Regions from separate parts of the Mycoplana sp. BE70 genome, predicted to be linked through region 3. Evidence: riboswitches for the same ligand, from Rfam matches in the RefSeq annotation. Region 3 holds a riboswitch; each other region holds the start of a gene.
The links. A riboswitch is a leader RNA that binds a small molecule or an ion and turns the genes downstream of it on or off. The one in region 3 is predicted to bind cobalamin.
Positions count from the first base shown of each region.

Region 1: another riboswitch for cobalamin. It lies ahead of bluB (5,6-dimethylbenzimidazole synthase); the one in region 3 lies ahead of J2Y48_RS22015 (ABC transporter substrate-binding protein).
Region 2: another riboswitch for cobalamin. It lies ahead of J2Y48_RS04905 (hypothetical protein); the one in region 3 lies ahead of J2Y48_RS22015 (ABC transporter substrate-binding protein).
Region 4: another riboswitch for cobalamin. It lies ahead of J2Y48_RS08620 (CbtB-domain containing protein); the one in region 3 lies ahead of J2Y48_RS22015 (ABC transporter substrate-binding protein).

Region 1 covers NZ_JAVDTM010000018.1:45,976-51,725, reverse strand. The annotation lists gene J2Y48_RS24150 (GGDEF domain-containing protein) at 1-1,172, shown strand, start outside; cobalamin riboswitch at 1,184-1,442, shown strand; gene bluB (5,6-dimethylbenzimidazole synthase) at 1,487-2,173, shown strand; gene J2Y48_RS24140 (DUF2865 domain-containing protein) at 2,181-3,236, opposite strand; gene J2Y48_RS24135 (phytanoyl-CoA dioxygenase family protein) at 3,430-4,488, shown strand; gene J2Y48_RS24130 (hypothetical protein) at 4,612-5,118, opposite strand; tRNA gene J2Y48_RS24125 (tRNA-Pro) at 5,639-5,715, opposite strand.
Region 2 covers NZ_JAVDTM010000002.1:325,339-331,088, reverse strand. The annotation lists gene metH (methionine synthase) at 1-2,638, opposite strand, end outside; gene J2Y48_RS04905 (hypothetical protein) at 2,724-2,936, opposite strand; cobalamin riboswitch at 3,035-3,257, opposite strand; gene J2Y48_RS04900 (GH36-type glycosyl hydrolase domain-containing protein) at 3,714-5,750, shown strand, end outside.
Region 3 covers NZ_JAVDTM010000014.1:84,285-90,034, forward strand. The annotation lists gene J2Y48_RS22005 (aldehyde dehydrogenase) at 1-521, shown strand, start outside; cobalamin riboswitch at 924-1,151, shown strand; gene J2Y48_RS22010 (hypothetical protein) at 1,139-1,336, opposite strand; gene J2Y48_RS22015 (ABC transporter substrate-binding protein) at 1,335-2,351, shown strand; gene J2Y48_RS22020 (iron ABC transporter permease) at 2,366-3,388, shown strand; gene J2Y48_RS22025 (ABC transporter ATP-binding protein) at 3,385-4,149, shown strand; gene J2Y48_RS22030 (class I SAM-dependent methyltransferase) at 4,152-4,925, shown strand; gene J2Y48_RS22035 (hypothetical protein) at 5,044-5,421, shown strand; gene J2Y48_RS22040 (YcnI family protein) at 5,569-5,750, shown strand, end outside.
Region 4 covers NZ_JAVDTM010000004.1:18,123-23,872, forward strand. The annotation lists gene cobN (cobaltochelatase subunit CobN) at 1-20, opposite strand, end outside; gene cobW (cobalamin biosynthesis protein CobW) at 64-1,122, opposite strand; gene cobU (bifunctional adenosylcobinamide kinase/adenosylcobinamide-phosphate guanylyltransferase) at 1,126-1,653, opposite strand; gene J2Y48_RS08615 (CbtA family protein) at 1,653-2,453, opposite strand; gene J2Y48_RS08620 (CbtB-domain containing protein) at 2,464-2,640, opposite strand; cobalamin riboswitch at 2,684-3,000, opposite strand; gene J2Y48_RS08625 (peptidoglycan-binding protein) at 3,083-4,795, opposite strand; gene J2Y48_RS08630 (cobyric acid synthase) at 4,980-5,750, opposite strand, start outside.

The sequences.
Region 1 (5,750 bases), on a different contig from region 3:
TCCTGGCCGTCCACAATCGCCATGTCGTCCGGCCGCAAGAAGCCGACCAATTGCTCTACTGGGTCAGCGACCTGACCAAACGCGCCGAAGCGGCCTACTATGCGGCGCTCAGCCGTACGCGCGATGGCTGGCTTCTTGCAAAGCCGGCCGAGAGCGGCGGCGTATTGTCGCCGACATTGGCGCAGATCAACGTCACCGGAATGCGGATGATCGACGGCACGATGAGCATCATCGTGGTGCAGTCCGTCGTCCCCAAGCGGCTTTTCATTCCGGATGCGCGCAAGAAACCTGTGCTGTTGGTCACCGTCAAGCCGATCACGGCCAAGATGCTGGTGAATTCCGAGCAGCGCCTGGGGATCCGCGATCTGGGCTTCCTGCCAATCACGACCGAGGATAGCGATCTCTTGCTCACCGGTGTCGGCGGCGACGCCTTCAACCCGATGGCTGCGTCCTGGCGCCCGAACCGCCCCGGCTCGTTCGTCTGGTCGATGGCGATGCCGCAGATCACCGCCCTGGTCGCGATCTTCGTCGTGGTCATGGGTTTCGTCGCGCTGAAGTTCGCCTCAACTGTGCGGGCCCTGGAGCGAAGCGAAGCGCGAAATGCTTATCTCGCCTGTCATGATGCGCTGACCGGCTTGCTCAACCGTTCCGGCTTTGACGACGCCATGAAAAAACTGCTCGACAAGGACACCCGTCCGTTTGCCGTCTTCGCGGTCGACCTCGATCAGTTCAAGGCCGTCAACGATCGGCATGGTCACGCAGCGGGCGACGCCGTGCTTAGGACGATCGCTTCCCGGTTTCTGGGCAGGGTCGCCGAAAAGGGAGTGGTGGCGCGCCTGGGTGGCGACGAGTTCGCGGTGCTGCTTCCCGGCATGACCGACAGGCAGGCCCTCCTCGATCTTGCCAACGGTCTGGTGCGCGACGCGCAGATCCCAATTCCGTTCGGCGGACAACTGCTGGCTGTCGGTAGCAGCGCTGGCATCGCTGTTTATCCCGACCATGGCCGGACCGTGCACGACCTTATGGTGGTTGCCGACACGGCGCTCTATACCGCCAAGAACGGTGGCCGCAACCGCGCCGTGTTTGCGTCGCCCGAGGAGGACAACGCGGCAAAAGACATCGGGATTGTCTATCCGCGACACGCCATCGTCGGCCCCGGCCTTGCATCGTAGGCACCGGCGTGCGCAAGTGTCGCCCGTCAGGTGCCCTTGCGCGAGCAGGGGAGAATCGGGAATTCGGTGGGGCTGACGCCATGCGTTCGATCTGAACGCAGACACCTTGGCAAACTCCAGCCTCGAAGCCGAAACGTGCCCAACGCTGTGACGGGGACGGCCAAGCCTGGAAGGATCTACCCTTCCGATCGCCACTGGTGTTTCAACCGGGAAGGCGGCGCGGCCGGAGGATCCGGAGTCAGAAGACCGGCCTGGCGAGATAGACCAACCCGCGCGGACGGCGGACGGTTTCATGCATTGTTGGGGAGATGACGATGCAGCCTCTGCCGAAGGACGATCTCGTCCACGCACAACCCTTTTCGCCCGCGGAGCGGGCAGCCGTATACCGTGCGATCGAAACACGCCGCGATGTGCGCGACCAGTTCCTGCCAGAACCGGTGCCCGAAGACCTGCTCGAGCGCTTGCTTCGCGCGGCACATCTGGCACCCTCGGTCGGTTTCATGCAGCCATGGAACTTCATCGTCATTCGCGATCAGGCAGTGCGTGCGCAAGCGCACGAGGCATTCGAGCGTGCCAACGAGGAGGCGGCGATGATGTTTGCCGGCGAGCGCCGGTCGCTTTATCGCTCGCTCAAGCTCGAGGGCCTCCTGAAGGCTCCGGTCAGCATCTGCGTGACCTGCGATCCGGACCGCGGCGGAGCCGTGGTGCTGGGCCGCACGCACAATCCGCGCATGGACGTATATTCGACCGTGTGCGCGGTTCAGAACCTGTGGCTTGCGGCCCGGGCGGAGGGCGTCGGCGTCGGCTGGGTCAGCATCTTTCACGACGCGGAGATTCGTGCGCTCCTGGGCATTCCCGAACGGGTCGAAATCGTCGCCTGGCTTTGCCTCGGCTTCGTCGACGAGCTCTATCGCGAACCGGAACTCGCAGTGAAAGGCTGGCGGCAACGATTGCCGCTCGACGAGCTCGTTTATGCCGAGCGGTGGGGAGAGCGGCGGTAAAGGCGGTTCAGTTCGCGCCCGCGGGGTTGCGCAGATCGATCTTGGGTTCGTCCGGGACGAAAACAGGGCCGACATTGCGCACCTTGTCCTTCTCCGGATCGTAAGGGCGTTCGATCACGACCTTTGAAGCCGCGCTGCCCACCGGATGCATGCGGATCGTCGTGACGGAGCCGGTGCTGTCCTTGATGGTTTCGGTACCCGTTGCCGGGCTGGTGTAGGCAAGCCGGCCGCAGCCACAGGCTTGCGGCTTCGGCAGGCCGCGTGTGCGATAGGCGAAGGCTGCCGGCAGTTGTCTGTAGAGCCTGCCGGTGACGGTGGAAACCATCTCGCCGCTGTCGACAGAATCGAGCGCCTGGTAGAAGAGTTCGGTTTCCGTCTGTGGACACAACCTGGCGCAGACCCTCTGGTCTCGTCGAAAGTCGAGCGGGGAAGCGCCTGAGGTTACGGGGAAGAAGCCGCCGTCGCAGGTTCTGACGCAGACCGTGCGCAATCTGCCGCCCGAACCGCCGCTGGTAACGTACCGGGTCGCCAGGCCGTCAAGCGGAAACTCGCCATCGGGCAATGGCTCTTCCGAAGCCCGGCTGGCTTGCGCCGTGCTTGGTTCGTCGCCACTGTCGCAACCGTGCGCTTCGATCGCCGCAAGGATATTGACGCGGGCTTCCTGTCCGTTTCCGGCCGACGCAAGTGCGCTGCGCCCCGCCTCGATATTCCTGAGGTTGCGTTCCATTCGTTCGACCGAGGAGGCGAGTTCGCTACATTGGCGGGCAGTCGACGTCCGGTAGACCTTGACGCTGCCCGTGCTGCAGCCAAGCTGGCGCAGACTCGCTCTCGCGCTCTGCAATTGATTGTTCTGCTCGGTGATGGCGCTGGAATAGGGGGCACCGCCGCCGGTCGGAATTTCCACATTCGTGAGGGCCGCAAGACGCGAGTGAAGATCTGCGCAGACGTCGACTGCCCGAGCCGGTACGGCCATGGCGAGGAGGAGGGCGGAGGTCGCCAGAACCATCGAGCGGCGCGAGCACAAGGACACTGCGGCGACTCCGGACAGGGGAATTGCTGGCATCACATCATCATCATACGTTGCAGGAGCGCCGGCGCAACGCGCTCATCGAAATGTGATTAATCGCCGCGCGATGGCCGTCGAAACAGCTGATTTTGGAAATCAGGTTCGCACCGCCGGGTGGAATTGATCTCGCCCCGCCCATGGTGTAGCACAGTGCATCCTATCCGATTGCGTCCACACCTATAGGTTTTGTATGCGCCTCACTTCCGTCCTGCTGAGTCCGTTCTACGCCCTCCAGCTCGCATCGGGTGCCAAATCCTTTGCCGACAATCCGATCATTGGCAGCAAGACGCTGAACAGGATGGGCCTGCACGCGAAACGCGTGGCGGTGGCAATGGACATGGCGGACCGGCGGCGCAAGTCGCTCGCGCAACTCGTCACACCCGAGCAGCGGCGTGAATACGAGGAGAACGGCTTCGTTCGAATTGAGAATTTCCTGCCGGCCGAAGTCTTTGCCAAGGTGACGGCGGAACTGGAGAACAGCGATTTCGACCGCTACGACATGCTGCAGGGGACCACTGTCACCCGCCGCGCACTGATCGATGACAGCGATCTGGAGCGGCTGCCGGGTTTCAAGGCAGCGCGCAACGATCCTCGGATGTCGAACCTCCTGCGTTACGTCTCCTCGCACGATGGCCAGCCGCTGCTCGTCGTCCAGGTCGTGATGGCACTGCCTTCGACACCCTCCAAGGAGACTGCATCCGACCCGCAGACGGCCCTGCACAGCGATACCTTCCAGCCCACCGCCAAGGCCTGGCTTTTCCTGAAGGACGTGGGCGAGGACGACGGGCCGTTCTCGTACGTGCCGGGCTCGCACAAGGTCACGCCGCAGCGCATGGCGTGGGAAAAGCGCATCAGCGAAAACTCCGACACGATCGAGAACAAATACTCCGCGCGTGGCTCGCTGCGCATCATGCCGGAGGAATTGACAGCGCTCGGCTACGGCCAGCCCGTGAGGATGGTGGTGAAAGCGAACACGCTGATCGTAGCCGACACGCACGGCTTCCATGCGCGCTGCCCGAGTTACAAGGAAACGACGCGGGTCGAGATCTACGGGTCGCTGCGCCGCAACCCTTACCTGCCGGTGACCGGCCTGCACTTTGCGTCGCTTTCCTTCATCAAGTCCCGCGTTAATCGGTTGATCATCGGCGGCATGAGCCTCCGTGGGAAGATCGGCCTCAAAGGCTCCCCGTGGGCGCCGGCCGGTCTCGGCAAGGCGCTGGAATGGTCCAAGCGGCTGAAGCGGAAGTAGGCGAAGGATACGGTTGCAAAGTACGATTGGGTGGGTGAACGAGTTGCGCCGCGCCGAATGGCTCGGGCACCGACGAACCCTCGCCGGCCTAGCTACCGCCCTGCTTGTTGCGACCTCAGGTCGTCAAGCCGCACTCGGTCCCGGGTCATCGCCGTCGTTCCGGTCGAAGGGTACCGGCATTGCGCGGGCCGGAAATGAGATGACACGCGAGGTTTCCGCAGGCTCCCCGTGACGTTGCTCCGACCGGGGCACCACTTTCTCGACGATGACCGTTCGCGGCCATCCGTCGTCCGGCATCACCGCTGCAGTATCACCTTCCGAAAGCCCGAAAAGTGCCAAACCAAGCGGGTCGTGAATCGATAGCGCGTGCGGTACGGCCTCGACGGGGAGTTCCGCCTGCACGATCACCACGGTGTGCGGGCTGCATCCTTCAAACCTGTAGGTCACACGGCTATTGATTGTGACGACATCAGGCGGGATTGCACCACTGCAGTAGATCTCCGCGACCGCCAACTTTGCTCGAAGCAAGACCGCGAGCGGATCGCTCGCATCGGGCAGGCGGTCGAGCATGGTCTCCAGGATCGCCATGTCATTGGGGGTGAGTTTGCAACTGATCGGTTCCACGGGCATCTAAAATCTCACTTTCGCCGCAACGATATTCGTTGCACGCTCCAAACGAGGTCCAAGTCGCTGAAATGTTCCCCTGGTCGCGGCGGCCCGCGCCAGGGGTTACGAGCCCGTGATCAAGCTACTCGCATGATGAATGAAGCGGAGGCGGCGTCGGTGGACTGGCGAGGAAGGGGGGGCGCCAAGCCGGGGCAGGGCGATCGCTGCCGAACTCAGTCGATGACACGTGCAGGACGCCATCAGCCAATCCTCACAACCCAGGCGCTAGAAGGGCCCGGATGGCAGGATCGGTGCGCCGGCATGAAAAGTCAAGCGACGGGCCGGTGAGCGAAGAGATCGACGCATGAAGGGAGGCTAGCACAGCGATGACGACATTGGCTCGTCAACGTCATCGAGAACGTTCCGGACTTTATTTCGGGACTGTCTGCGCCGACACCGTAAGTCTGTATCTGGAATGTTCTCATTTTGCCAATGACTGCGTCTTGGCATTTCCTTGATGTGGTAGCAAAATCAAGGTCTTCAATGGTCGGAGCGGCGGGATTCGAACCCACGACCCCTTGACCCCCAGTCAAGTGCGCTACCGGGCTGCGCTACGCTCCGAACCGTCGCAACCCCTATAGTCTCGGTGCCGGGGA
Region 2 (5,750 bases), on a different contig from region 3:
CCTGGCCCTTTTCGTAGCGCGGGTGGATTTTCACTGCCGTGTGCACGCGGCTGGTCGTGGCGCCGCCGATCAGGAGCGGAATGTCGAAGCCTTCGCGCTCCATCTCGCTTGCCACGTGCGCCATCTCGTCGAGCGAGGGGGTGATCAGGCCGGACAGGCCGATGATGTCGACCTTCTCGGCGCGGGCGGTTTCAAGGACCTTGGCTGCCGGCACCATGACGCCGAGGTCGATGATCTCATAATTGTTGCAGGCGAGCACGACGCCGACGATGTTCTTGCCGATGTCGTGCACGTCACCCTTCACCGTCGCCATCAGGATCCTGCCGGCGCTCTCGCGTGCGGCACCGCCGTTGGCAAGCTTTTCCGCCTCCATGTAGGGCAGCAGCACGGCAACCGCCTGCTTCATCACGCGCGCCGACTTCACCACCTGCGGCAGGAACATCTTTCCCGCGCCGAAGAGGTCGCCGACGACGTTCATGCCGGCCATCAGCGGGCCTTCGATGACATGCAGCGGCCGCTCGGCGGCCAAGCGGGCCTCCTCCGTGTCTGCCTCGATGAATTCGGTGATGCCGTTGACGAGCGCGTGCGACAGCCGCTTCTCGACCGGCCAGTCGCGCCAGGCGAGATCCTTTTCCTTCGCTTCCCTGCCGCCGGTGCCCTTGAAGCGCTCGGCGATCTCCAGGAGCCGTTCGGTCGCCGTGCCGCCGGCCTTCGGTACGCGGTTCAGCACCACGTCCTCGCAGGCCTCGCGCAGTTCCGCGTCGATCGTGTCGTAGACGGCGAGCTGGCCGGCATTGACGATGCCCATGTCCATGCCGGCCTGGATCGCGTGGTAGAGGAACACCGCATGCATCGCCTCGCGCACGGGCTCGTTGCCGCGGAAGGAGAAGGAGAGGTTGGAAACGCCGCCGGAGACGTGCACGTGCGGCAGCGTCTTAACGATCTGGCGCGCGGCCTCGATGAAGTCGACGCCGTAGTTGTCGTGTTCCTCGATGCCGGTGGCGACGGCAAAGATATTGGGATCGAAGATGATGTCCTCCGGCGGAACGCCGGCCACCTCGGTCAGCAGCTTGTAGGCGCGGCTGCAGATCTCGACCTTGCGCTGCTGCGTGTCGGCCTGGCCCTTTTCGTCAAAGGCCATGACGACGACGGCGGCGCCATAGGCGCGCACGAGGCGGGCGTGATGGAGGAAGGCTTCTTCGCCTTCCTTCAGTGAGATCGAGTTGACGAGCGGCTTGCCCTGCACGCATTTCAGGCCGGCCTCGATCACCTCCCATTTGGACGAATCGATCATGATCGGCACGCGGGCGATGTCCGGCTCGGCGGCGACGCGGTTGAGGAACTCCGTCATCGCCCTCGCCGAATCGATCAGGCCTTCGTCCATGTTGACGTCGATGATCTGGGCGCCGTTCGCGACCTGGTCGCGGGCAACGTCGAGGGCTGCCGCAAAGTCGCCGGCGGTGATCAGCTTGCGGAATTTTGCCGAGCCGGTGACGTTGGTGCGCTCGCCGACGTTGACGAAGGGAATGTCCTTGGTGAGCGTGAAGGGCTCCAGCCCGGACAGGCGCATGTGGCGGGGGATGTCCGGGATCTGCCGCGGCGCGTGGCGGCTGGCCGCCTCGGCGATCGCCCTGATGTGGTCCGGCGTCGAGCCACAGCAGCCGCCAACGATGTTGACGAGGCCGTCGCGCATGAAGCCTTCGATCTGTGCGGCCATCTGTTCCGCCGTCTCGTCGTACTTGCCGAAGGCGTTCGGCAGGCCGGCATTCGGATAGGCGCAGACGAAGGTGTCGGCAACGGATGAAATCTCGTCCAGATGCGCGCGCATCGCGTTGGCGCCGAGGGCACAGTTGAGGCCGATCGAAAACGGCTGTGCGTGGCGCACCGAGTTCCAGAACGCTTCCGGCGTCTGGCCGGAGAGGGTGCGGCCGGAGAGGTCGGTGATCGTGCCGGAGATCATGACGGGCAGCTCGATGCCCTTCTCGGCGAACACTTCCCTGGTCGCAAAGATCGCCGCCTTGGCGTTCAGCGTGTCGAAAATCGTCTCGATCAGGATGATGTCGGCGCCGCCGTCGATGAGGCCACGCAGCTGGTCGGCATAGGCGAGCCGGAGATCATCGAAGGTGACGGCGCGGTAGCCGGGATTGTTGACGTCGGGCGAGATCGAGGCGGTGCGGTTCGTTGGTCCGAGCGCGCCGGCGACGAAACGGCGCTTGCCGTCCTTTTCCTGCGCACGCAACCCGGCACGGCGGGCCAGTCGCGCGCCGTCGCGGTTCAGTTCATAGACGAGTGCTTCCATGCCGTAGTCGGCCTGGGCGATCGCGGTGGAGGAAAACGTATTGGTCTCCAGGATGTCCGCGCCGGCAAGCGCGTAGCGATAGTGGATGTCTTCGATCGCGGCCGGCTGCGTCAGCGTCAGGAGGTCGTTGTTGCCCTGCTGGTGGCAGGCGCAGTCGCCGAAACGGCTGCCGCGGAAATCCGCCTCGATGAGGCCAAGCGTCTGGATTTCCGTACCCATGGCGCCGTCGAGAACGAGAATGCGTTCCTTCGCAGCAGTTTGAAGCGCGTCGGCGATGTCCTTGCCAGTGCGAGGTGAAAGTTCGGGACCGAACAGGTCGTCGAGGTCGGCTGCTGCCATGGCAAAGCCCTCCGATGCAGAATTGTCTGCATCGGAGATCACATAAGGATATCTTTATGTCAATATGTCTTTATGCGGTAAGTTGCTAATGAAGCTTCCCCCGCCCAGCCAGCGTGGCAAAGAGCGACCGCAGACGGGCGATGTCCGGGTTTCGGTCTGCATAGCGCGCGAGCTTGCAAAGCTCCTTCAGCGCTTCGGTCTGGAGATCGGCCCCGCGCGGCTGCCACAGCAGCCAGGAGACGAACACCGCTTCCGGTCGCCCGGATTCGGAGGGATTGGTTTCAACGGTGACAAGCATGACTTCCCCAATCTGCAATTGGGGGATGACCGGACGCACGCGAGCTAAAAATTCCGCTCTCGCGGAGCAAGCGCAGCCGTGGGACACCCCGCCCATGGACGTTACAAGTTCATCAGGGCAGGTCTCCTGGCTTGCGGGTCGTTGCGGCTGTCTTGCCTTCCCGGCACGTGATCGTGCCAGTGGCATCGGCGACAGCAGCTCACCGCTTACAGTTGCGGGGGCAGCGCCGGCCTTGATGTTCCCTTGCGGGGCATCGCACCGGCTTCCCTCTTAGCTCCGGATCGAGAACGATTCGAAAGAACCCTGATGGTTTACGTTGGCCCGATGGCGTCGGTCCTGTCAATGACACAGCCGGCCTTGTCGACAGATACCGGCCGATTTCGGAACCCCTTGCTGCGCTTTGCGTTCAGCCCCTGTTCACCGTGGATTGTCTAGGGGGGATCGAATTTTTTGCCAGTTGTGCGCCTCTTGCCAAGGAGTGACCCTCTTGCCCAGCCGCCTTGTTGCAACCACCTCCCTTTGCGGCTAAAAAATGCTGTTTTCATGCACCACGCGGCCCCGATGCACATTTGCGTGTCGCCTGAGCCATATCGCGCCATGATCAAGGTGCGCGGGCTTGCGTATTCCGCCCCCCTTCAGGACTGGCGGTGGCACGCAAAGGACGCATGAAGGCGTCATGGTTCATGGTGGCGCACGAGTGAACTTCGTCCGCCGAATGCGATCCGCGATCCAGGATTGCGGCACAAATCCACGTTGCTCGAACCCAGAAACAAGCAAATGCCCCTTCACAATCGACCCCAGCCTTCGCCGCGCGAGACGGAATCCAAGCAGATCGACTACAACGATTCGATCCGGGATACCTATTTCACACTCGAAGAGCTGAGCGCCTGCGGCGAAGACCTGGCGCGTGACGGTGCAAGCACCCTGCCGGGTTTCAAGCCGTTCGAGTTTCGCGCGCGCCAGAAGGAAAACGAGCGGGAGATCTTTCGCGTCTACCAAACGATCGCCCGCGACGTCGAAGCCGGGGCCGCCATCACGCCGGCGGCCGAGTGGCTGCTCGACAACTATTATGTCGTCGAGGAGGCCGTACAGGAGGTACGCCGCGATTTTCCGCGCCGCTTCTATCGCCAGTTGCCGACGATGAAGGTTGGCGACGTCGATATCCCGCGCACGATGGCGCTGGGGTGGCTCTATGTCGCCCATACCCACAGCAGCGTCTCGCGCGACAGCCTGACGGCGATCGTCGAAGGCTTCCAGAAGATCGAGGCCTTCAAGATCGGCGAGCTCTGGGCATTGCCGTCGATCATCCGCTTCATCCTGATCGAGAACCTGCGACGGATCTCGATCCGCGTTGAGCAGTCGCGTGGCATGCGGCGCAAGGCAAATGAGATCGCCGACGAACTGATCCGGCAGAACGATCCGGAGCGGAGCGTCGTGATCCTGCGCGAGATCGAAGAGCTCGTCGCCGACAACACCTTCGTCGCCCAACTTCTCTACCGACTTCGTGACGGTCTGCAGGCCTCCGGTGCGGCGATCCAATGGCTGGAACGCCAGATCGAAGCGCGCGGCAGCGATCTCGAGGAGGTGCTTGTCGCCGAGCAGAACCGCCTGTCGTCCGGCAACGCCACGATGAGCAACCTCATCAAGAGCCTGCGCGCGATCGACGACACGGAATGGCCGGTCTGGGTCGAGAGCGTCAGCCGGTTGGACGCCGCCCTTCGTGAAGGGTCCGACTACAACGATCTCGACTTCGGTTCGCGCAACGCCTATCGCGACACGATCGAAAAACTCGCCCGCCGCTCGGGCCGGACCGAGCTGGAGGTGACCCAGACCGCGCTTGCCATGACCGCGGAGGACATGGCCGCCGGCAATGTCGCCGGCGCCCACGAGGCCAATGTCGGCGCCTATCTCATCGGGAAAAAGCACGGGCTCCTGGAACGGCGCATCGGCTACCGGCCGTCCATCCTGCAACGCATTGTCCGTTTCACGCGGGCTCTGAACTGGTTCGCAATTGCTGGGCCGGTGACACTGTTGACGCTTCTGGCGATGGTCGGGGTCTATTTCTTCCTCGATCAGATGGACATTCCCGACGGCGCCTGGCTGATCATGCTGGTCCTTTTCGCGCTGCCGGCATCGGAAGGCGCGGTCGGCCTGTTCAACACCGTCGTCACCCTGTGTGTGAAGCCGACGCGCCTGGTGGGCTACGAGTTCCGCGAGGGCATTCCGGAGGAGGCGCGCACGCTGGTTGCGGTTCCCTGCCTCATCTCCAAGCGCGACCACGTCGACGAACTCGTCCGCAACCTGGAGGTTCATTACCTCGCCAATCCCCGTGGCGAGATCTACTTCGCGCTCGTCAGCGACTGGACCGACAGCAAGGTCGAGGAGACGCCGGAAGACCTGGAAGTCCTGGAATATGCCAAGCGCGAGATTGCGCAGCTTTCGGCGCGCTATGCCTATGACGGCCGAACCCGATTCTATCTCCTGCACCGCCGCCGGCTGTTCAATGCCCAGGAAGGCGTGTGGATGGGCTGGGAGCGCAAGCGCGGCAAGCTGCATGAACTGAATTTGTTGCTGCGCGGCGACGGCGATACGAGCTTCCTGCCCGGCGCCAACATCGTACCCGACAATGTCCAGTACGTGCTGACGCTCGATTCCGACACGCGCCTGATGCGTGACGCCGCGACCAAGCTCGTCGGCAAACTGTTCCATCCGATCAACCGCCCCCAGATCGATCCGACGACCCAGCAGGTCGTCGCCGGCTACAGTATCCTGCAGCCGCGCGTGACGCCGTCGCTGACGACCGGCGACGAAGCT
Region 3 (5,750 bases):
AGCAGAATTTCGTACTCGGCGACCCGCTCGATCCGTCGACGACGATCGGGCCGCTGGTGACCTCCTCGCACCAGAAGCGAGTGCTGAACTATATCGACATCGGCCGCAAGGAAGGCGCGTCGCTCAAGTTCGGCGGCGGCACTTTCGCCGGCGCACCATCGGGAGCCTATGTCGAGCCGACCCTGTTCACGGGGGTCAACAACACGATGCAGATCGCGCGCGAGGAAATCTTCGGGCCGGTTGCCGCCGTCATCCCCGTTGATGGCGTCGACCAGGCAATCGAGATCGCCAATGACTCGATTTACGGCCTCGCCGCTTCGATCTGGACCCGTGACATCGCCAAGGCTCACAACTTCGCCCGCGACATCGAAGCGGGCGTCGTCTGGGTCAACTGCTTCGACCACGGCGACATGACGTCCATCTGGGGCGGCTTCAAGCAAACCGGCAACGGCCGCGACAAATGCCTCGAGGCGTTGACGCAATACACCCAGACAAAATCTGTCTGGGTAAACCTGGCCTGAGAATGACGGCCCGACGGTCGAACGGCACTGTCGGGCCACCCTTCGGGGCCTATTTGCCAAGTCCGCAATGCTTCGAACTCAGACCTCGTCGGTGAGAACTGCGATGTCCGCTTTCCCTCTTGTGCGTCGTGGCGGCGGACGGTCAGCAATCGGCCCCCAACGTCTGTGAACCCATCGCGTACGCGTTTTCCTTGAGGCCAATGGTGGCCGGAGGAGAAAGCAAATGGGTATTGCACAATATGTTTCCTGCCGCGTTGGGCCGACATCGCCAACGCTTACTCGGACGGCGAGGCCATTGCGACCGTGTCGATGTGACAGGACGAGTTCCAACCATCGCCCTAAGCCGACACGAGCGGTCGCCAATATGGGTGACAGCAAGTCCTTGACGACGCATGTCAGGTGGGCATATCTGAGCGTGACGGTTCCCCAACGATGACTCTGAGGGGATTAATAGGGAACACGGTAAGGACGACCCAAGAGGGACCAAGACCGTGGCTGCCCCCGCAACTGTAGGCGGATTGCCGGTAATCCTCGGGCCATTTGGCCATGCCACTGCGACGTTTCGCGGGAAGGCAGATCACCGACAAACATCCGTGAGCCAGGAGACCTGCCGTCAATCACGATCCAATCAGCCGGGCGGGGATGCTCGGAAAGGAGCAGATATGATTGACCTGAAGCTTCGTCGTTTTCCGACTTTCATCCGCCTTGATTGGGCCTTCCGCCGCTAGCGTCTGCGTACCTGTGTCTTCATCCGCTCGCGAGTTGCGCGGCGATGGAGTTGCTAGCTGTTTTTCCTCCTGATCGAGATATTTCATGCGCCAGTTTCTCACCAGTATGACGTTCGCATTCGGCCTGCTAGGCCTTGCCGCACCGAGCCTCGCTGCGACCCAATATCCATTGACCGTCAACAACTGCGGCCGGCCGGTGACGTTCGAAAAAGCGCCCGCAAAGATCGTCTCCATCGGCCAAGGCATGACCGAAATCCTCTATTCGCTTGGCCTCGCCGACAAGATCGCCGGGACGGCTGTCTGGGTTGGTCCCGTGTTGCCGCAATACGCCGAGGTCAACGCCAAGATCAAACGTCTGTCGGATAACGACCCGAGCTTCGAGTCGGTCGTCGGCGAGGAGCCGGACATGGTTGCAGCCGAATTCGAGTGGCATGTCGGCGCGCAGGGCTCTGTGGGCAGCCGCGACCAGTTCGCCGAACTCGGGATCAACACCTATATCGCGCCCGCGGATTGCGTTGCCAAGGTCAACACCGACGGTGGTGATGGTGTTCGCAAGGAACTGTTCACGATGGACCTGATCTATCAGGAAATCGCGGAGCTCTCGGAGATTTTCAACGTGAAAGAGCGCGGTGACGCGCTTGTCGCCGACCTCAAACAGCGTGAAGCCGCCGCCGTCGCTTCCGTTGCCGGAGCATCGGCAAAGGCGCTGCCGGTCGTCTTCTGGTTCTCCAGCAAGGAGGTGAGCGGAGACGCCTTCATCGCCGGCAAGAACAGCGCACCGGCCTACATCCTGAAGTCACTTGGGGCACAGAACGTCGTGACGACAGCGGAGGAATGGCCGCTCGTCGGCTGGGAGACGATTGCTGACGCGAATCCCGTCGTCATCGTCATCGCCACCATGGATCGGCGGCGCTACGCGGCCGATGACCCGAAGGTCAAGCTCGAGTTCCTGGAAAATGACGCGGTCACCGGTCAGCTGGACGCGGTGAAGAACAAGCGTTTCGTGATGATGGACGCGCAGTCGATGAATCCGACGATCCGGACGATCGAGGGGATCGAGACATTGGCGAACGGCATCAAGTCCTTCGGTCTGACGCAGTGAGGGGTGCATCTGCATTGTCGCAAAAGGGGTGGGCGCTCTCGGCGCTCACCGCCAGCGCGATCGTGCTCTTGGGCCTGATAATCAGCCTTGCCGTTTCGATCGGGGAAATATCCATCCCGATCGAAACGGCGGCGAAAGCCGTGTCGAACCGCGTCTTTGGTACAGGCTTCGAGCTTAGCCGCATCCACCAGGGCGTGGTCTGGGATTATCGACTGAGCCGTGCGCTCGTTGCAGCAAGTGCTGGCGCATCGCTTGCACTCTGCGGCGCAATCCTCCAGGCCTTGCTCCGCAATCCGCTGGCTGAACCCTATGTTCTGGGTATCTCCGCCGGAGCCTCGACCGGAGCGGTATGCGTCATGATCCTTGGCTTCGGCTACGGCGTCCTCAGCCTTTCCAGCGGTGCCTTCATCGGCGCGGTCGTGGCATTCCTGCTCGTCGGGGTGCTTGCTGCCGGTGCCGGCGGCACCAGCGAACGTATCATTCTGTGCGGTGTTGCCGGGTCGCAGCTTTTCAATGCGCTGACGTCGTACATCGTGACGACGTCGGCGAATGCGGAGCAGGCAAGAGGCGTGTTGTTCTGGCTTCTCGGCTCTCTCAGTGGTGTCCGCTGGCCGGACGTCTATCTTTCGGTTCCGGTGGCAATCGCCGGTTTCGTCTTGTGCATGGCCCACGCCCGGTCGTTGGACGCATTTGCGTTCGGTACGGATTCAGCCGCTTCGCTGGGCATTGCTGTCAGGCGGGTGCAGATCGTTCTCCTCGGAGCGACCGCTGTAATGACGGCGACGGTCGTCAGCATGGTCGGGTCGGTCGGCTTCGTCGGTCTGGTCATACCGCACGCGGCGCGCTTTCTGGTCGGTCCGGCGCATCATCGACTGCTTCCCGCGTCCGCTCTCGGCGGGGCGATCTTCATGGTCGCCGCGGATATCGTTTCCAGGATCATCATACCCCAACAGATTCTCCCCATCGGCGTGGTCACGGCCCTATTTGGTGCGCCAGCCTTTGCGGTCATTCTCTATCGCGCTCGGAGGAGTGCATGAGCATCAGCATCGACAAGGTCAATTATGCCGCCGGCGAGGCAGTTATCATCGACGGCGTCACCCTCACGATTGAAAAGGGAAAGGTCCTCGGCTTGCTCGGGCCGAACGGCTCCGGCAAGTCCAGTCTTCTGCGGCTGATTGCCCGGCTGAGAAAGGTCCAGAGCGGCGTCATCCGGCTCGGCAATGACGACGTTTCAACGATTTCAAGACATGAACTCGCGCGCCGCGTCGCCTTCGTAGAGCAGCAGTCGACAACCGAAACCCAGTTGACGGTGAGGGACGTCGTCCGCCTCGGAAGGACACCCCATCTCAGTGCGTGGTCGTCCTGGAACGTCCAAGATGACGCAGCCGTCCAACGGGCGCTTTCCAGCGTCGGAATGCAGGACCGGGCGGGGCAACTTTGGCAGACGCTTTCCGGTGGCGAGCGTCAGCGCGCTCATATCGCCAGGGCTCTGGCGCAATCGCCGAGCGAGCTTCTACTCGATGAGCCGACCAACCACCTCGATATCCAGCACCAACTGGAAATACTGTCCCTCGTCTCCAAGCTCGATCTGACCTGCGTCGTTGCGCTTCACGATCTCAATCTGGCGGCCATGTTCTGTGACAGTCTGGCCGTGCTTCAACACGGGAAGGTCGTGGCAAGCGGTGCACCCGAAGACGTTTTGACCGAGGAACTGGTCGGTAAGGTGTTCGGCGTCCGTGCTCATGTCGCTAAATCCGCGGTCCATGACCGTTTTCATATCCAGTACCTTGTGAGGTAGGCATGGATGGTAGCAACTTCGATCTCAAGGAAGAGATCAGGGACTATTGGTCCAAACGATCGGAAACGTTTGACCTTGCCTTTGGTCACCGGATTGCGCCGGGGCCGGAAGCGAAGGCCTGGCAGCAACCGATCCGGTCTGTACTCGGTGATGAGCCGCTTCGGGTGCTGGAGCTTGCCTGCGGCACCGGCGAGGTGACCCGGTTGATCCATGAACTCGGCCACGATGTCACCGCGCTTGATTTCTCCGAGGCGATGCTTGCCGTCGCCCGTCGGAAGCATGCGGGAAAGTCTCGGCTCCGTTTCGTACTGGCGGATGCAGAAAACACAATGGAGCCAAAAGAAACCTACGACGCCATCGTGTGCCGACACCTGGTGTGGACATTGACCCGGCCGGAGCAGGCGATCCAGGAGTGGTTCCGTGTGCTGCGACCCGGCGGCCACCTGTTGGTGTTCGATGGCGATTGGGCCGTGCCGAAGCCTGCTGGGCGTGTCGCTTCCCTGGCCATCGAGTTAATTGACCGGCTCGTGGGCGCTGACCGGAACTATGATGGCGCGCTCAGTGATCGCCATGGGCGTATCATGAAGGCCCTTCCGTTCGGGCAGGGCTTGCAACCGGATATGCTGGTTCCGATCCTGGCAGCCGCAGGGTTTGCTAACATCGAACTGCAGTCTCATGCTCCCATAGCTCGCGCTCAACGACGGAATGCAAACTTCAGAAACAAGCTCCGCACTGTCGTGTATCGTCGCTTCATCTTGAGTTGCGTGCGACCGTGATGGCGCGTGGCGGCGAACTGATCCTACGACCCGTCCAACCTATTCCCCGAGGAAGTTTGCGATAGAGCATGTTCCAACGAAGGTCACAGTGATAAATAAGCTGCGATTGGAGCAATCGATGTTGCAGCATCTGCGGACTGAAAGGGGCATCTGGCTGGCGCTAGTCGCGGCGTGCATCCTTGTTCTGCAGTTTGCCGCAGGAGCCAATGCGGCATTCAGCCAACTCCCATTGGATGCTTTCGGCAATCCCTTGTGCGTGTCTGGTTCTGACCACGGCGCGAAAGAGACCGCTCCCCCCAGCCATCACTCGGGAAAGCCAGAATGCTGCACACTTGCTTGTGGCGCGTCGGCAACCGCCGCTCTCACAGGCAAACTGATCTATGCCGTTGACCGACCATTTCCTGTTCTTGGAGAACAGGTCAATGCGGAGTGTGATGTTGCCCGTCGCCAACTGCTCGACGAGTTCCAGGGAAGCCCGAGAGCGCCTCCGTACTGAGCTAAGTCCATTCGCGACTGCTCGACGATCCCCACTACCCATCCGGAATGCACGCCTGGCCCGTATCGGGCGGAGATGCCGGGATTCTATCAGGCCTTGCGCCAACAATTCATCGCCGCGCAACTAGCAGGCGAGATGGAGAAACAAATGTTCAAGAAGCTTATCGCCACCGCAACCATCCTGGCGCTCGGAACCAGCGCGGCCCTGGCCCACGTCACCTTGCAGGTCAAGGAAGCACCCGTCGGCTCGACCTACAAGGCAATCCTGCAAGTGCCGCACGGTTGCGAAGGCCAGCCGACGACGACGGTCCGCATTCAGATTCCGGATGG
Region 4 (5,750 bases), on a different contig from region 3:
TGCGCTAGAAGGAGATGCAAGCCAGCCTCCCTTCCGCCGAACGCGTCGGCATCGTCCGCCCCCTCAGGCCGCCGCGGCGGCGATTGCGGCGCGTACGGCGGTTTCGTCCATGTCGTGCAGGCCGATGACGACGAGACGCGTGCCGCGCGTTTCGCCGGCCTGCCAGGCGCGCTCGAAATACTGGTCAATGCGGCTGCCGACCGCCTGGATCAGCAGGCGCATCGGCTTGCCGGGCACGTCGGCAAAACCCTTGAGCCGCAGGATGTCGTGCGCGCCGATCACGCCCTTCAGCCGTTCGACGAAACCTATCGGGTCGGCGATGGCGCCGAGTTCGACGACGAAGCTCTCGAACTCGTCATGGTCGTGGTCGTGCTCCTCGCCGTTCTCGTGCTCCAGATCATGATGCGACTTGCGGTTGGCAATGTCGTCCTCCGTGCCGATCCCGAGGCCGAGCAGGACGGCCGCGGCGACATCGCCGTTCCGCGCTTCGATCATCACCGGCTTGCGGGTGATACGGGAAGCAACCTCCTCGCGGACCGCCTTCAAGCCGGCGGCATCGATCAGGTCGGTCTTGTTGAGGACGATCAGGTCAGCGGCAGTCAACTGGTCCTCGAAGAGCTCCTCCAGCGGGCTTTCGTGGTCGAGGTTCTCGTCCTGGGTCCGCAATGCATCGACCTTGTCGTGGTCATCGGCAAACCGGCCGGCGGCAACGGCCGCGCTGTCGACCACGGTGATAACGCCGTCGACCGTCACCTGCGTCTTGATCTCCGGCCAGTTGAAGGCGGCGACAAGCGGCTGCGGCAGCGCCAGGCCGGACGTCTCGATGACGATGTGGTCCGGGCGGTTCTCGCGCTCGAGCAGCTTCGACATGGTCGGGATGAAGTCGTCGGCAACGGTGCAGCAGATGCAACCGTTGGTCAGCTCGATGATATCGTCCTCGCTGCAGGCTTCGGCCCCGCAGCCCTTTAGCACGTCGCCGTCGACGCCGAGGTCGCCGAACTCGTTGATGATCAGTGCGATCCGCTTGCCGTTGGCGTTCTGCAGCAGGTTGCGGATCATCGTCGTCTTGCCGGCGCCGAGAAAGCCGGTGATGACGGTGGCGGGAATCTTCTGCTGGAGCATGGCTCAACCCTTCATTTTCAGCGGCAGGCCTGCCGCGACAAAATAGACTTCGGTGGCAAGCGAGGCCACCTGTTGGTGCAATCGGCCGGCATGGTCGCGGAATTCGCGCGCCATCTTGTTGTCCGGCACGATGCCAAGGCCGACCTCGTTCGAGACGAACACCACCCGGCCGGGCGTGGTGACGATCGCCGCGGCAAGATCGTCGAAGGCCGCCTTTATGTCGTGCCCTTCCAGCATCAGGTTCGTCACCCAAAGCGTCAGGCAATCCACGAGCAGGACCCGATCCTTGCGCGCCGTGTCGTTGATGCGCTCCGGCAGCGCCAGCGGCTCCTCGTGCGTAACCCAGCCGTGGCTGCCCCGCTGCGCCCGGTGCTGCTCGATGCGCTCGCGCATTTCATCGTCCCAGGCCCTGCCCGTCGCGATGTAATGCTTCGAGACGCCGGTTTCCGCAGCCAGTCTTTCCGCGAATGCGGATTTTCCGGAACGGGCACCGCCCAGAACCAGGACGGCTCCGGGCGATACGGTTTTCATCAGGCTGCCTTGACGATCTTCTCGTTGGCAAAGCCGAGCGAGAGGCCGAGTACGATCCAGAAGAACAACGTCGTGGCGAGGGCCGCGACGGCGAACTCGGCGCCGAGGACGGCCGGCACGTTGCTAGCCAGATCCGTCGGCTGCGGCGCGCCGTAGACGTGCGGGGCCGCGATCAGGGCGATACCGGCAACTTTGGCACCCAGGCCATCCTTCAGGATCAGCAGGTAGAGACCGCCTGCCGATAGCGCCACCGTCACAAGCCACCAGACCTGTCTCTCGGCAAGGTCGGCTGCCGGAAAGCCCGGAAGCTCCGGCGGCAGGCCGATGGCCGGTAGCAGATGCACGGCAAGCCAGCCGGCCGCCCCCCAGAGAGCGCCGTTTGCGACCGTGATCGGGTTGCCGGTCACGAGGCTGAAGCCTGCGAGAAGCAGGGCAAAGCCCGCCCCCGCCACCAGATTGGCAAGCAGCGTGCCGGAGAACCGGCTCATGCCGAACATGATGCCGCCCTCGTCCTCACCGTGCTCGCCGCTGTGCGCGTAGGCGACCGAAACCGGCGAGAGATAGCCGGCGATTTCGGACAGAACCGCGCCGACGCCGAGCGCGGAATGCTCTTGCGTCGCCTCGGGCTGGGCTTCGGTGGGCTGGACTTCCGTACCGGCCGGAGCAGGCGCAGCTTCGCCGCCTTCATACTCTTCGGCATGAAGAATGAGCGGAATCACTCGCGCCTCCTGGGCGGCCGTCATCAGGGCGCCGGAGAACAACCCGGCCACCAGAGCGGCCAGGAGATATTTGACGATCATGTCACCCCCCTTAGTGGCAGGGGAAGCCGTAGGAGTGGCGCGTGTCGTGCGCGGTATCGTGCAGGACCGACGAATTGGCGAGGCCTGCGCCGAACACCAGAAAACCGCCGAGCAAAAGCGCAACGAGACCGGCATAGAGACGATCGTTGAGAGACAGGGAAACAGAAGAAGAAACGTGAGCAGCCATGACAACCTCCGTGCTGGCAACGGGGAACATCCCCAGGGCGGGCACTATGCCCTTCATTGGAGGCAGGTCTCCTGGCTCGTGGCGTCAGGCGCATTTGCGCCGGCGGCTACCCTCGCCTTCCCGGGAAAAAGCGGCATGAGAGGCGGACGATTCGTAGAGATAGAGGCGTCCAGACCCCGGTTCATCATGCCGCCACCCAGTGGCTTTGCCGGTCGTTTCCGATCGGCTGGATAGGCCTCGCCACTCTACAGTCGCGGGGTCGGCCGTGATTGGAGCGCCCTGGTTGGGTCCACCCCGTCACATTCCCATTTACGCGCCCGTCCGTTTCCGGACCGGCGCGCCATCCAATAGGCGATGAATATGCCTGACAGTTGCCGAAGTCAATCGACCGTCCGCGTCATCCATCTTCCGAATACCGGCGTCAGGACGGGCGTCCGGGGCCTCAGTATCCGGGCCCGCCCCAGCCACGACGCGGGCGGCCGTAATAGCCGTCCACCGGCCCTTCATAGTATCCATCGACCGGCCCCTCGTAGTAGCCGCCGACAGGCCCTTCCAGATAGCCGTCCACCGGCCCGTCGTACACGCCATAGCCGTCGTTGGAATAGCGATCCGTCTGGTAGCGCTGCCGCGCGACGCGCTGGCGACTGCGTTGCTCGGCGAACTGGCCCGATTCGCGCAACTGTCGGAACTGCTTGCGGGTCAGATAGCCGTCTGCGCGCTGGCCGAGCGAGCGCTGCCATGCCGCGATCGCCGATCGGGTTCGCGGGCCGAACACGCCATCCGCACCGCCCGTGTCGTAACCCAGCACGTTCAGCCAACGCTGAGACTGGATACGGGTTCCCGGCTCCAGGTAAGCCTCCCGGACATCGGGCGAGGTTTCAAAAACTGTCGTTTTCGACTGTAACTGCTGCTTTGCGACAGGCTTCTCGGTGACGACGTCGTTAACGCTTGCATCACCTGCCGCTGTCGCGCCGTCGTTCGTCTGCTTTCCGAGAGCCGCCAATCGCTTGTGTGCCTCCGCCGCAAAGCGGCCGTTCGGAAACTCGTCGAGATACTTTTCGATTGCGCTGGCCGTACCATTGAGAACGGCCCGGCTCCAGCTGTTGTCCTCGCGACGGGCAAGGCGCTCGGCCTCATCGGCCTCAGCCTTGGTCGCCGTGGCCGCAGTCGAACTGTCCGGCTCGGTGGAAGGTGCCTTGGCATCCAGCGTGCCGGCAGGGAAATCGGGGGGCACGGTCGCCCCGGTGTTGCCGTCCGCAGCTTGGCTTGCTTTCTGTCGCGCGGCCGCTGCGGCCTCTTCGGCCTTGGCCCGTTCGGCTTCGGCTGCATCCCGCGCCGCCTCCGCCCTTGCCCTTTCCGCCTCTGCGGCATCCGCCTTGGCCCGGGCCTCGGTTTCTGCCTGGACGGCTTGTTCGGCCTTGATCCGCGCGGCTTCCGCCGCCGCCTCGATGCGTTTGCGCTCGGCCTCGGCGGCCGCCTGCTCCGCTTCTGCCTTCGCCCTTGCTTCCTCGGCGATCTTGGCCTCCCGTTCGGCCTTCAGGCGCGCAGCTTCGGCCCGCGCCTGCTGCTCCGCCTTCAATCGCTCGGCCTGAGCAGCCTCCTCGGCTGCCTGGCGCTCAACCTCAGCCTTCGCCTCTGCGGCCCGCTTGGCTTCCGCTTCCGCGCGCGCCTGCTCTTCCTTGCGCAATTGCTCAGCTTCTTCCAGGCGCTTGCGCTCTGCCTCGACGGCAAGCTTTTCTTGCTCGACCTTTGCCTTCTCGGCGGCAATCTTCGCCTGTTCCTCGGCTTTCAGTCGTGCAGCCTCGGCGGCCTTCTGGTCTGATTGGGCCTTTTCCTTCGCGGAAGGAGCGGCTGTCCCTTGCGCGGATCCCTCCGCCTCCTTGGCGGGTTTGGCGACGCCGGCGGCGTTCAATTCGGCAAGGCGAATTCGGGCCATCGAGGCGAACGTGCCGTTCGGATACTGCTTCAGGTAGCTTTCATATCCCGCCGGATCGCTGCTGGCCGAAATCTTCTGCCACAGCGAAAATTCCGATTCCCACTTTTTGGATGCGCTGGCAGGCGGTTGCGTTTCAGCCGCCTGCACCGCTGGTCCGCCGGCGACGGCGAGCCCCAGCAAGCTAGCCAATCCGAGTTTCGCAAAACGCGCGCTGGTCATCAAATTCCCTTTCGATCGCTGCGGAAGCACCCTCCGCACGCTAGCCCCAACTGAACGCCAATCAAGGCCATGGCATCAGATTCCGGCACAACTTTGATCCCGCCTTCCCTGCCCACCAATAGCCGGCAGTGCATGGATACCTGCAGTTACTGACGTTTGGCGAAAGTCGCTTAATCGGGAAAACTCAATCACATTGCAAAAGCCGAGCCAGCCATCGCGGGTCCAGCGCGGCCTCAAGTTCGGCCGCCACTCCATCCAAAGCCTCATCGACCGCCCTGCGATAGTCGAAGCCGCCACCTGCAATCCCGAATTCCGCCAGAAGGCGGGCCCGGAAGGAATCGCTCGACAAAAGACCGTGCAGGTAGGTGCCGAAAATGCGCCCGTCCGGAGACGTCGCCCCGTCCGGCCGGCCGTCGATCTCCACGGCGGGCCGGGCACAGTCCGGGCCGGTGGTCAGGCCGAGATGGATCTCGTAGCCCTCAAGCGGCACGCCGTAGTGAAGCGAATGCGCAGCGCTGTTGCGCACCGTCTTTTCCGGCGCCATCACGGTTTCGACGTCCAGCAGACCAAGGCCTTCGATCTCTCGCTCGCTGCCCTCGATGCCGAGCGGATCGCTCACGCGCCGGCCAAGCATCTGGTAGCCCCCGCATATTCCGATGATACGTCCGCCGCGACGGTTGTGCTGCTCCATGTCGCGATCCCAGCCCTGCGCCCGCAGGTCATTCAGGTCGGCGATGGTGGATTTGGAACCGGGAAGAACGACGAGACCGGCATCGGAGGGTATGCGCTCGCCCGGCCGGACGAAGACGAGATCGACGTCGGGCTCCAGACGCAGCGGATCAAGATCATCGAAATTGGCGATGCGGGACAACACCGGCACGGCCACCCGTAGCGCCCGCGCCCGCCCCGTCGCCAGCCGCTCCAGCACCACCGAATCCTCCGCTGGCAGTTGGCG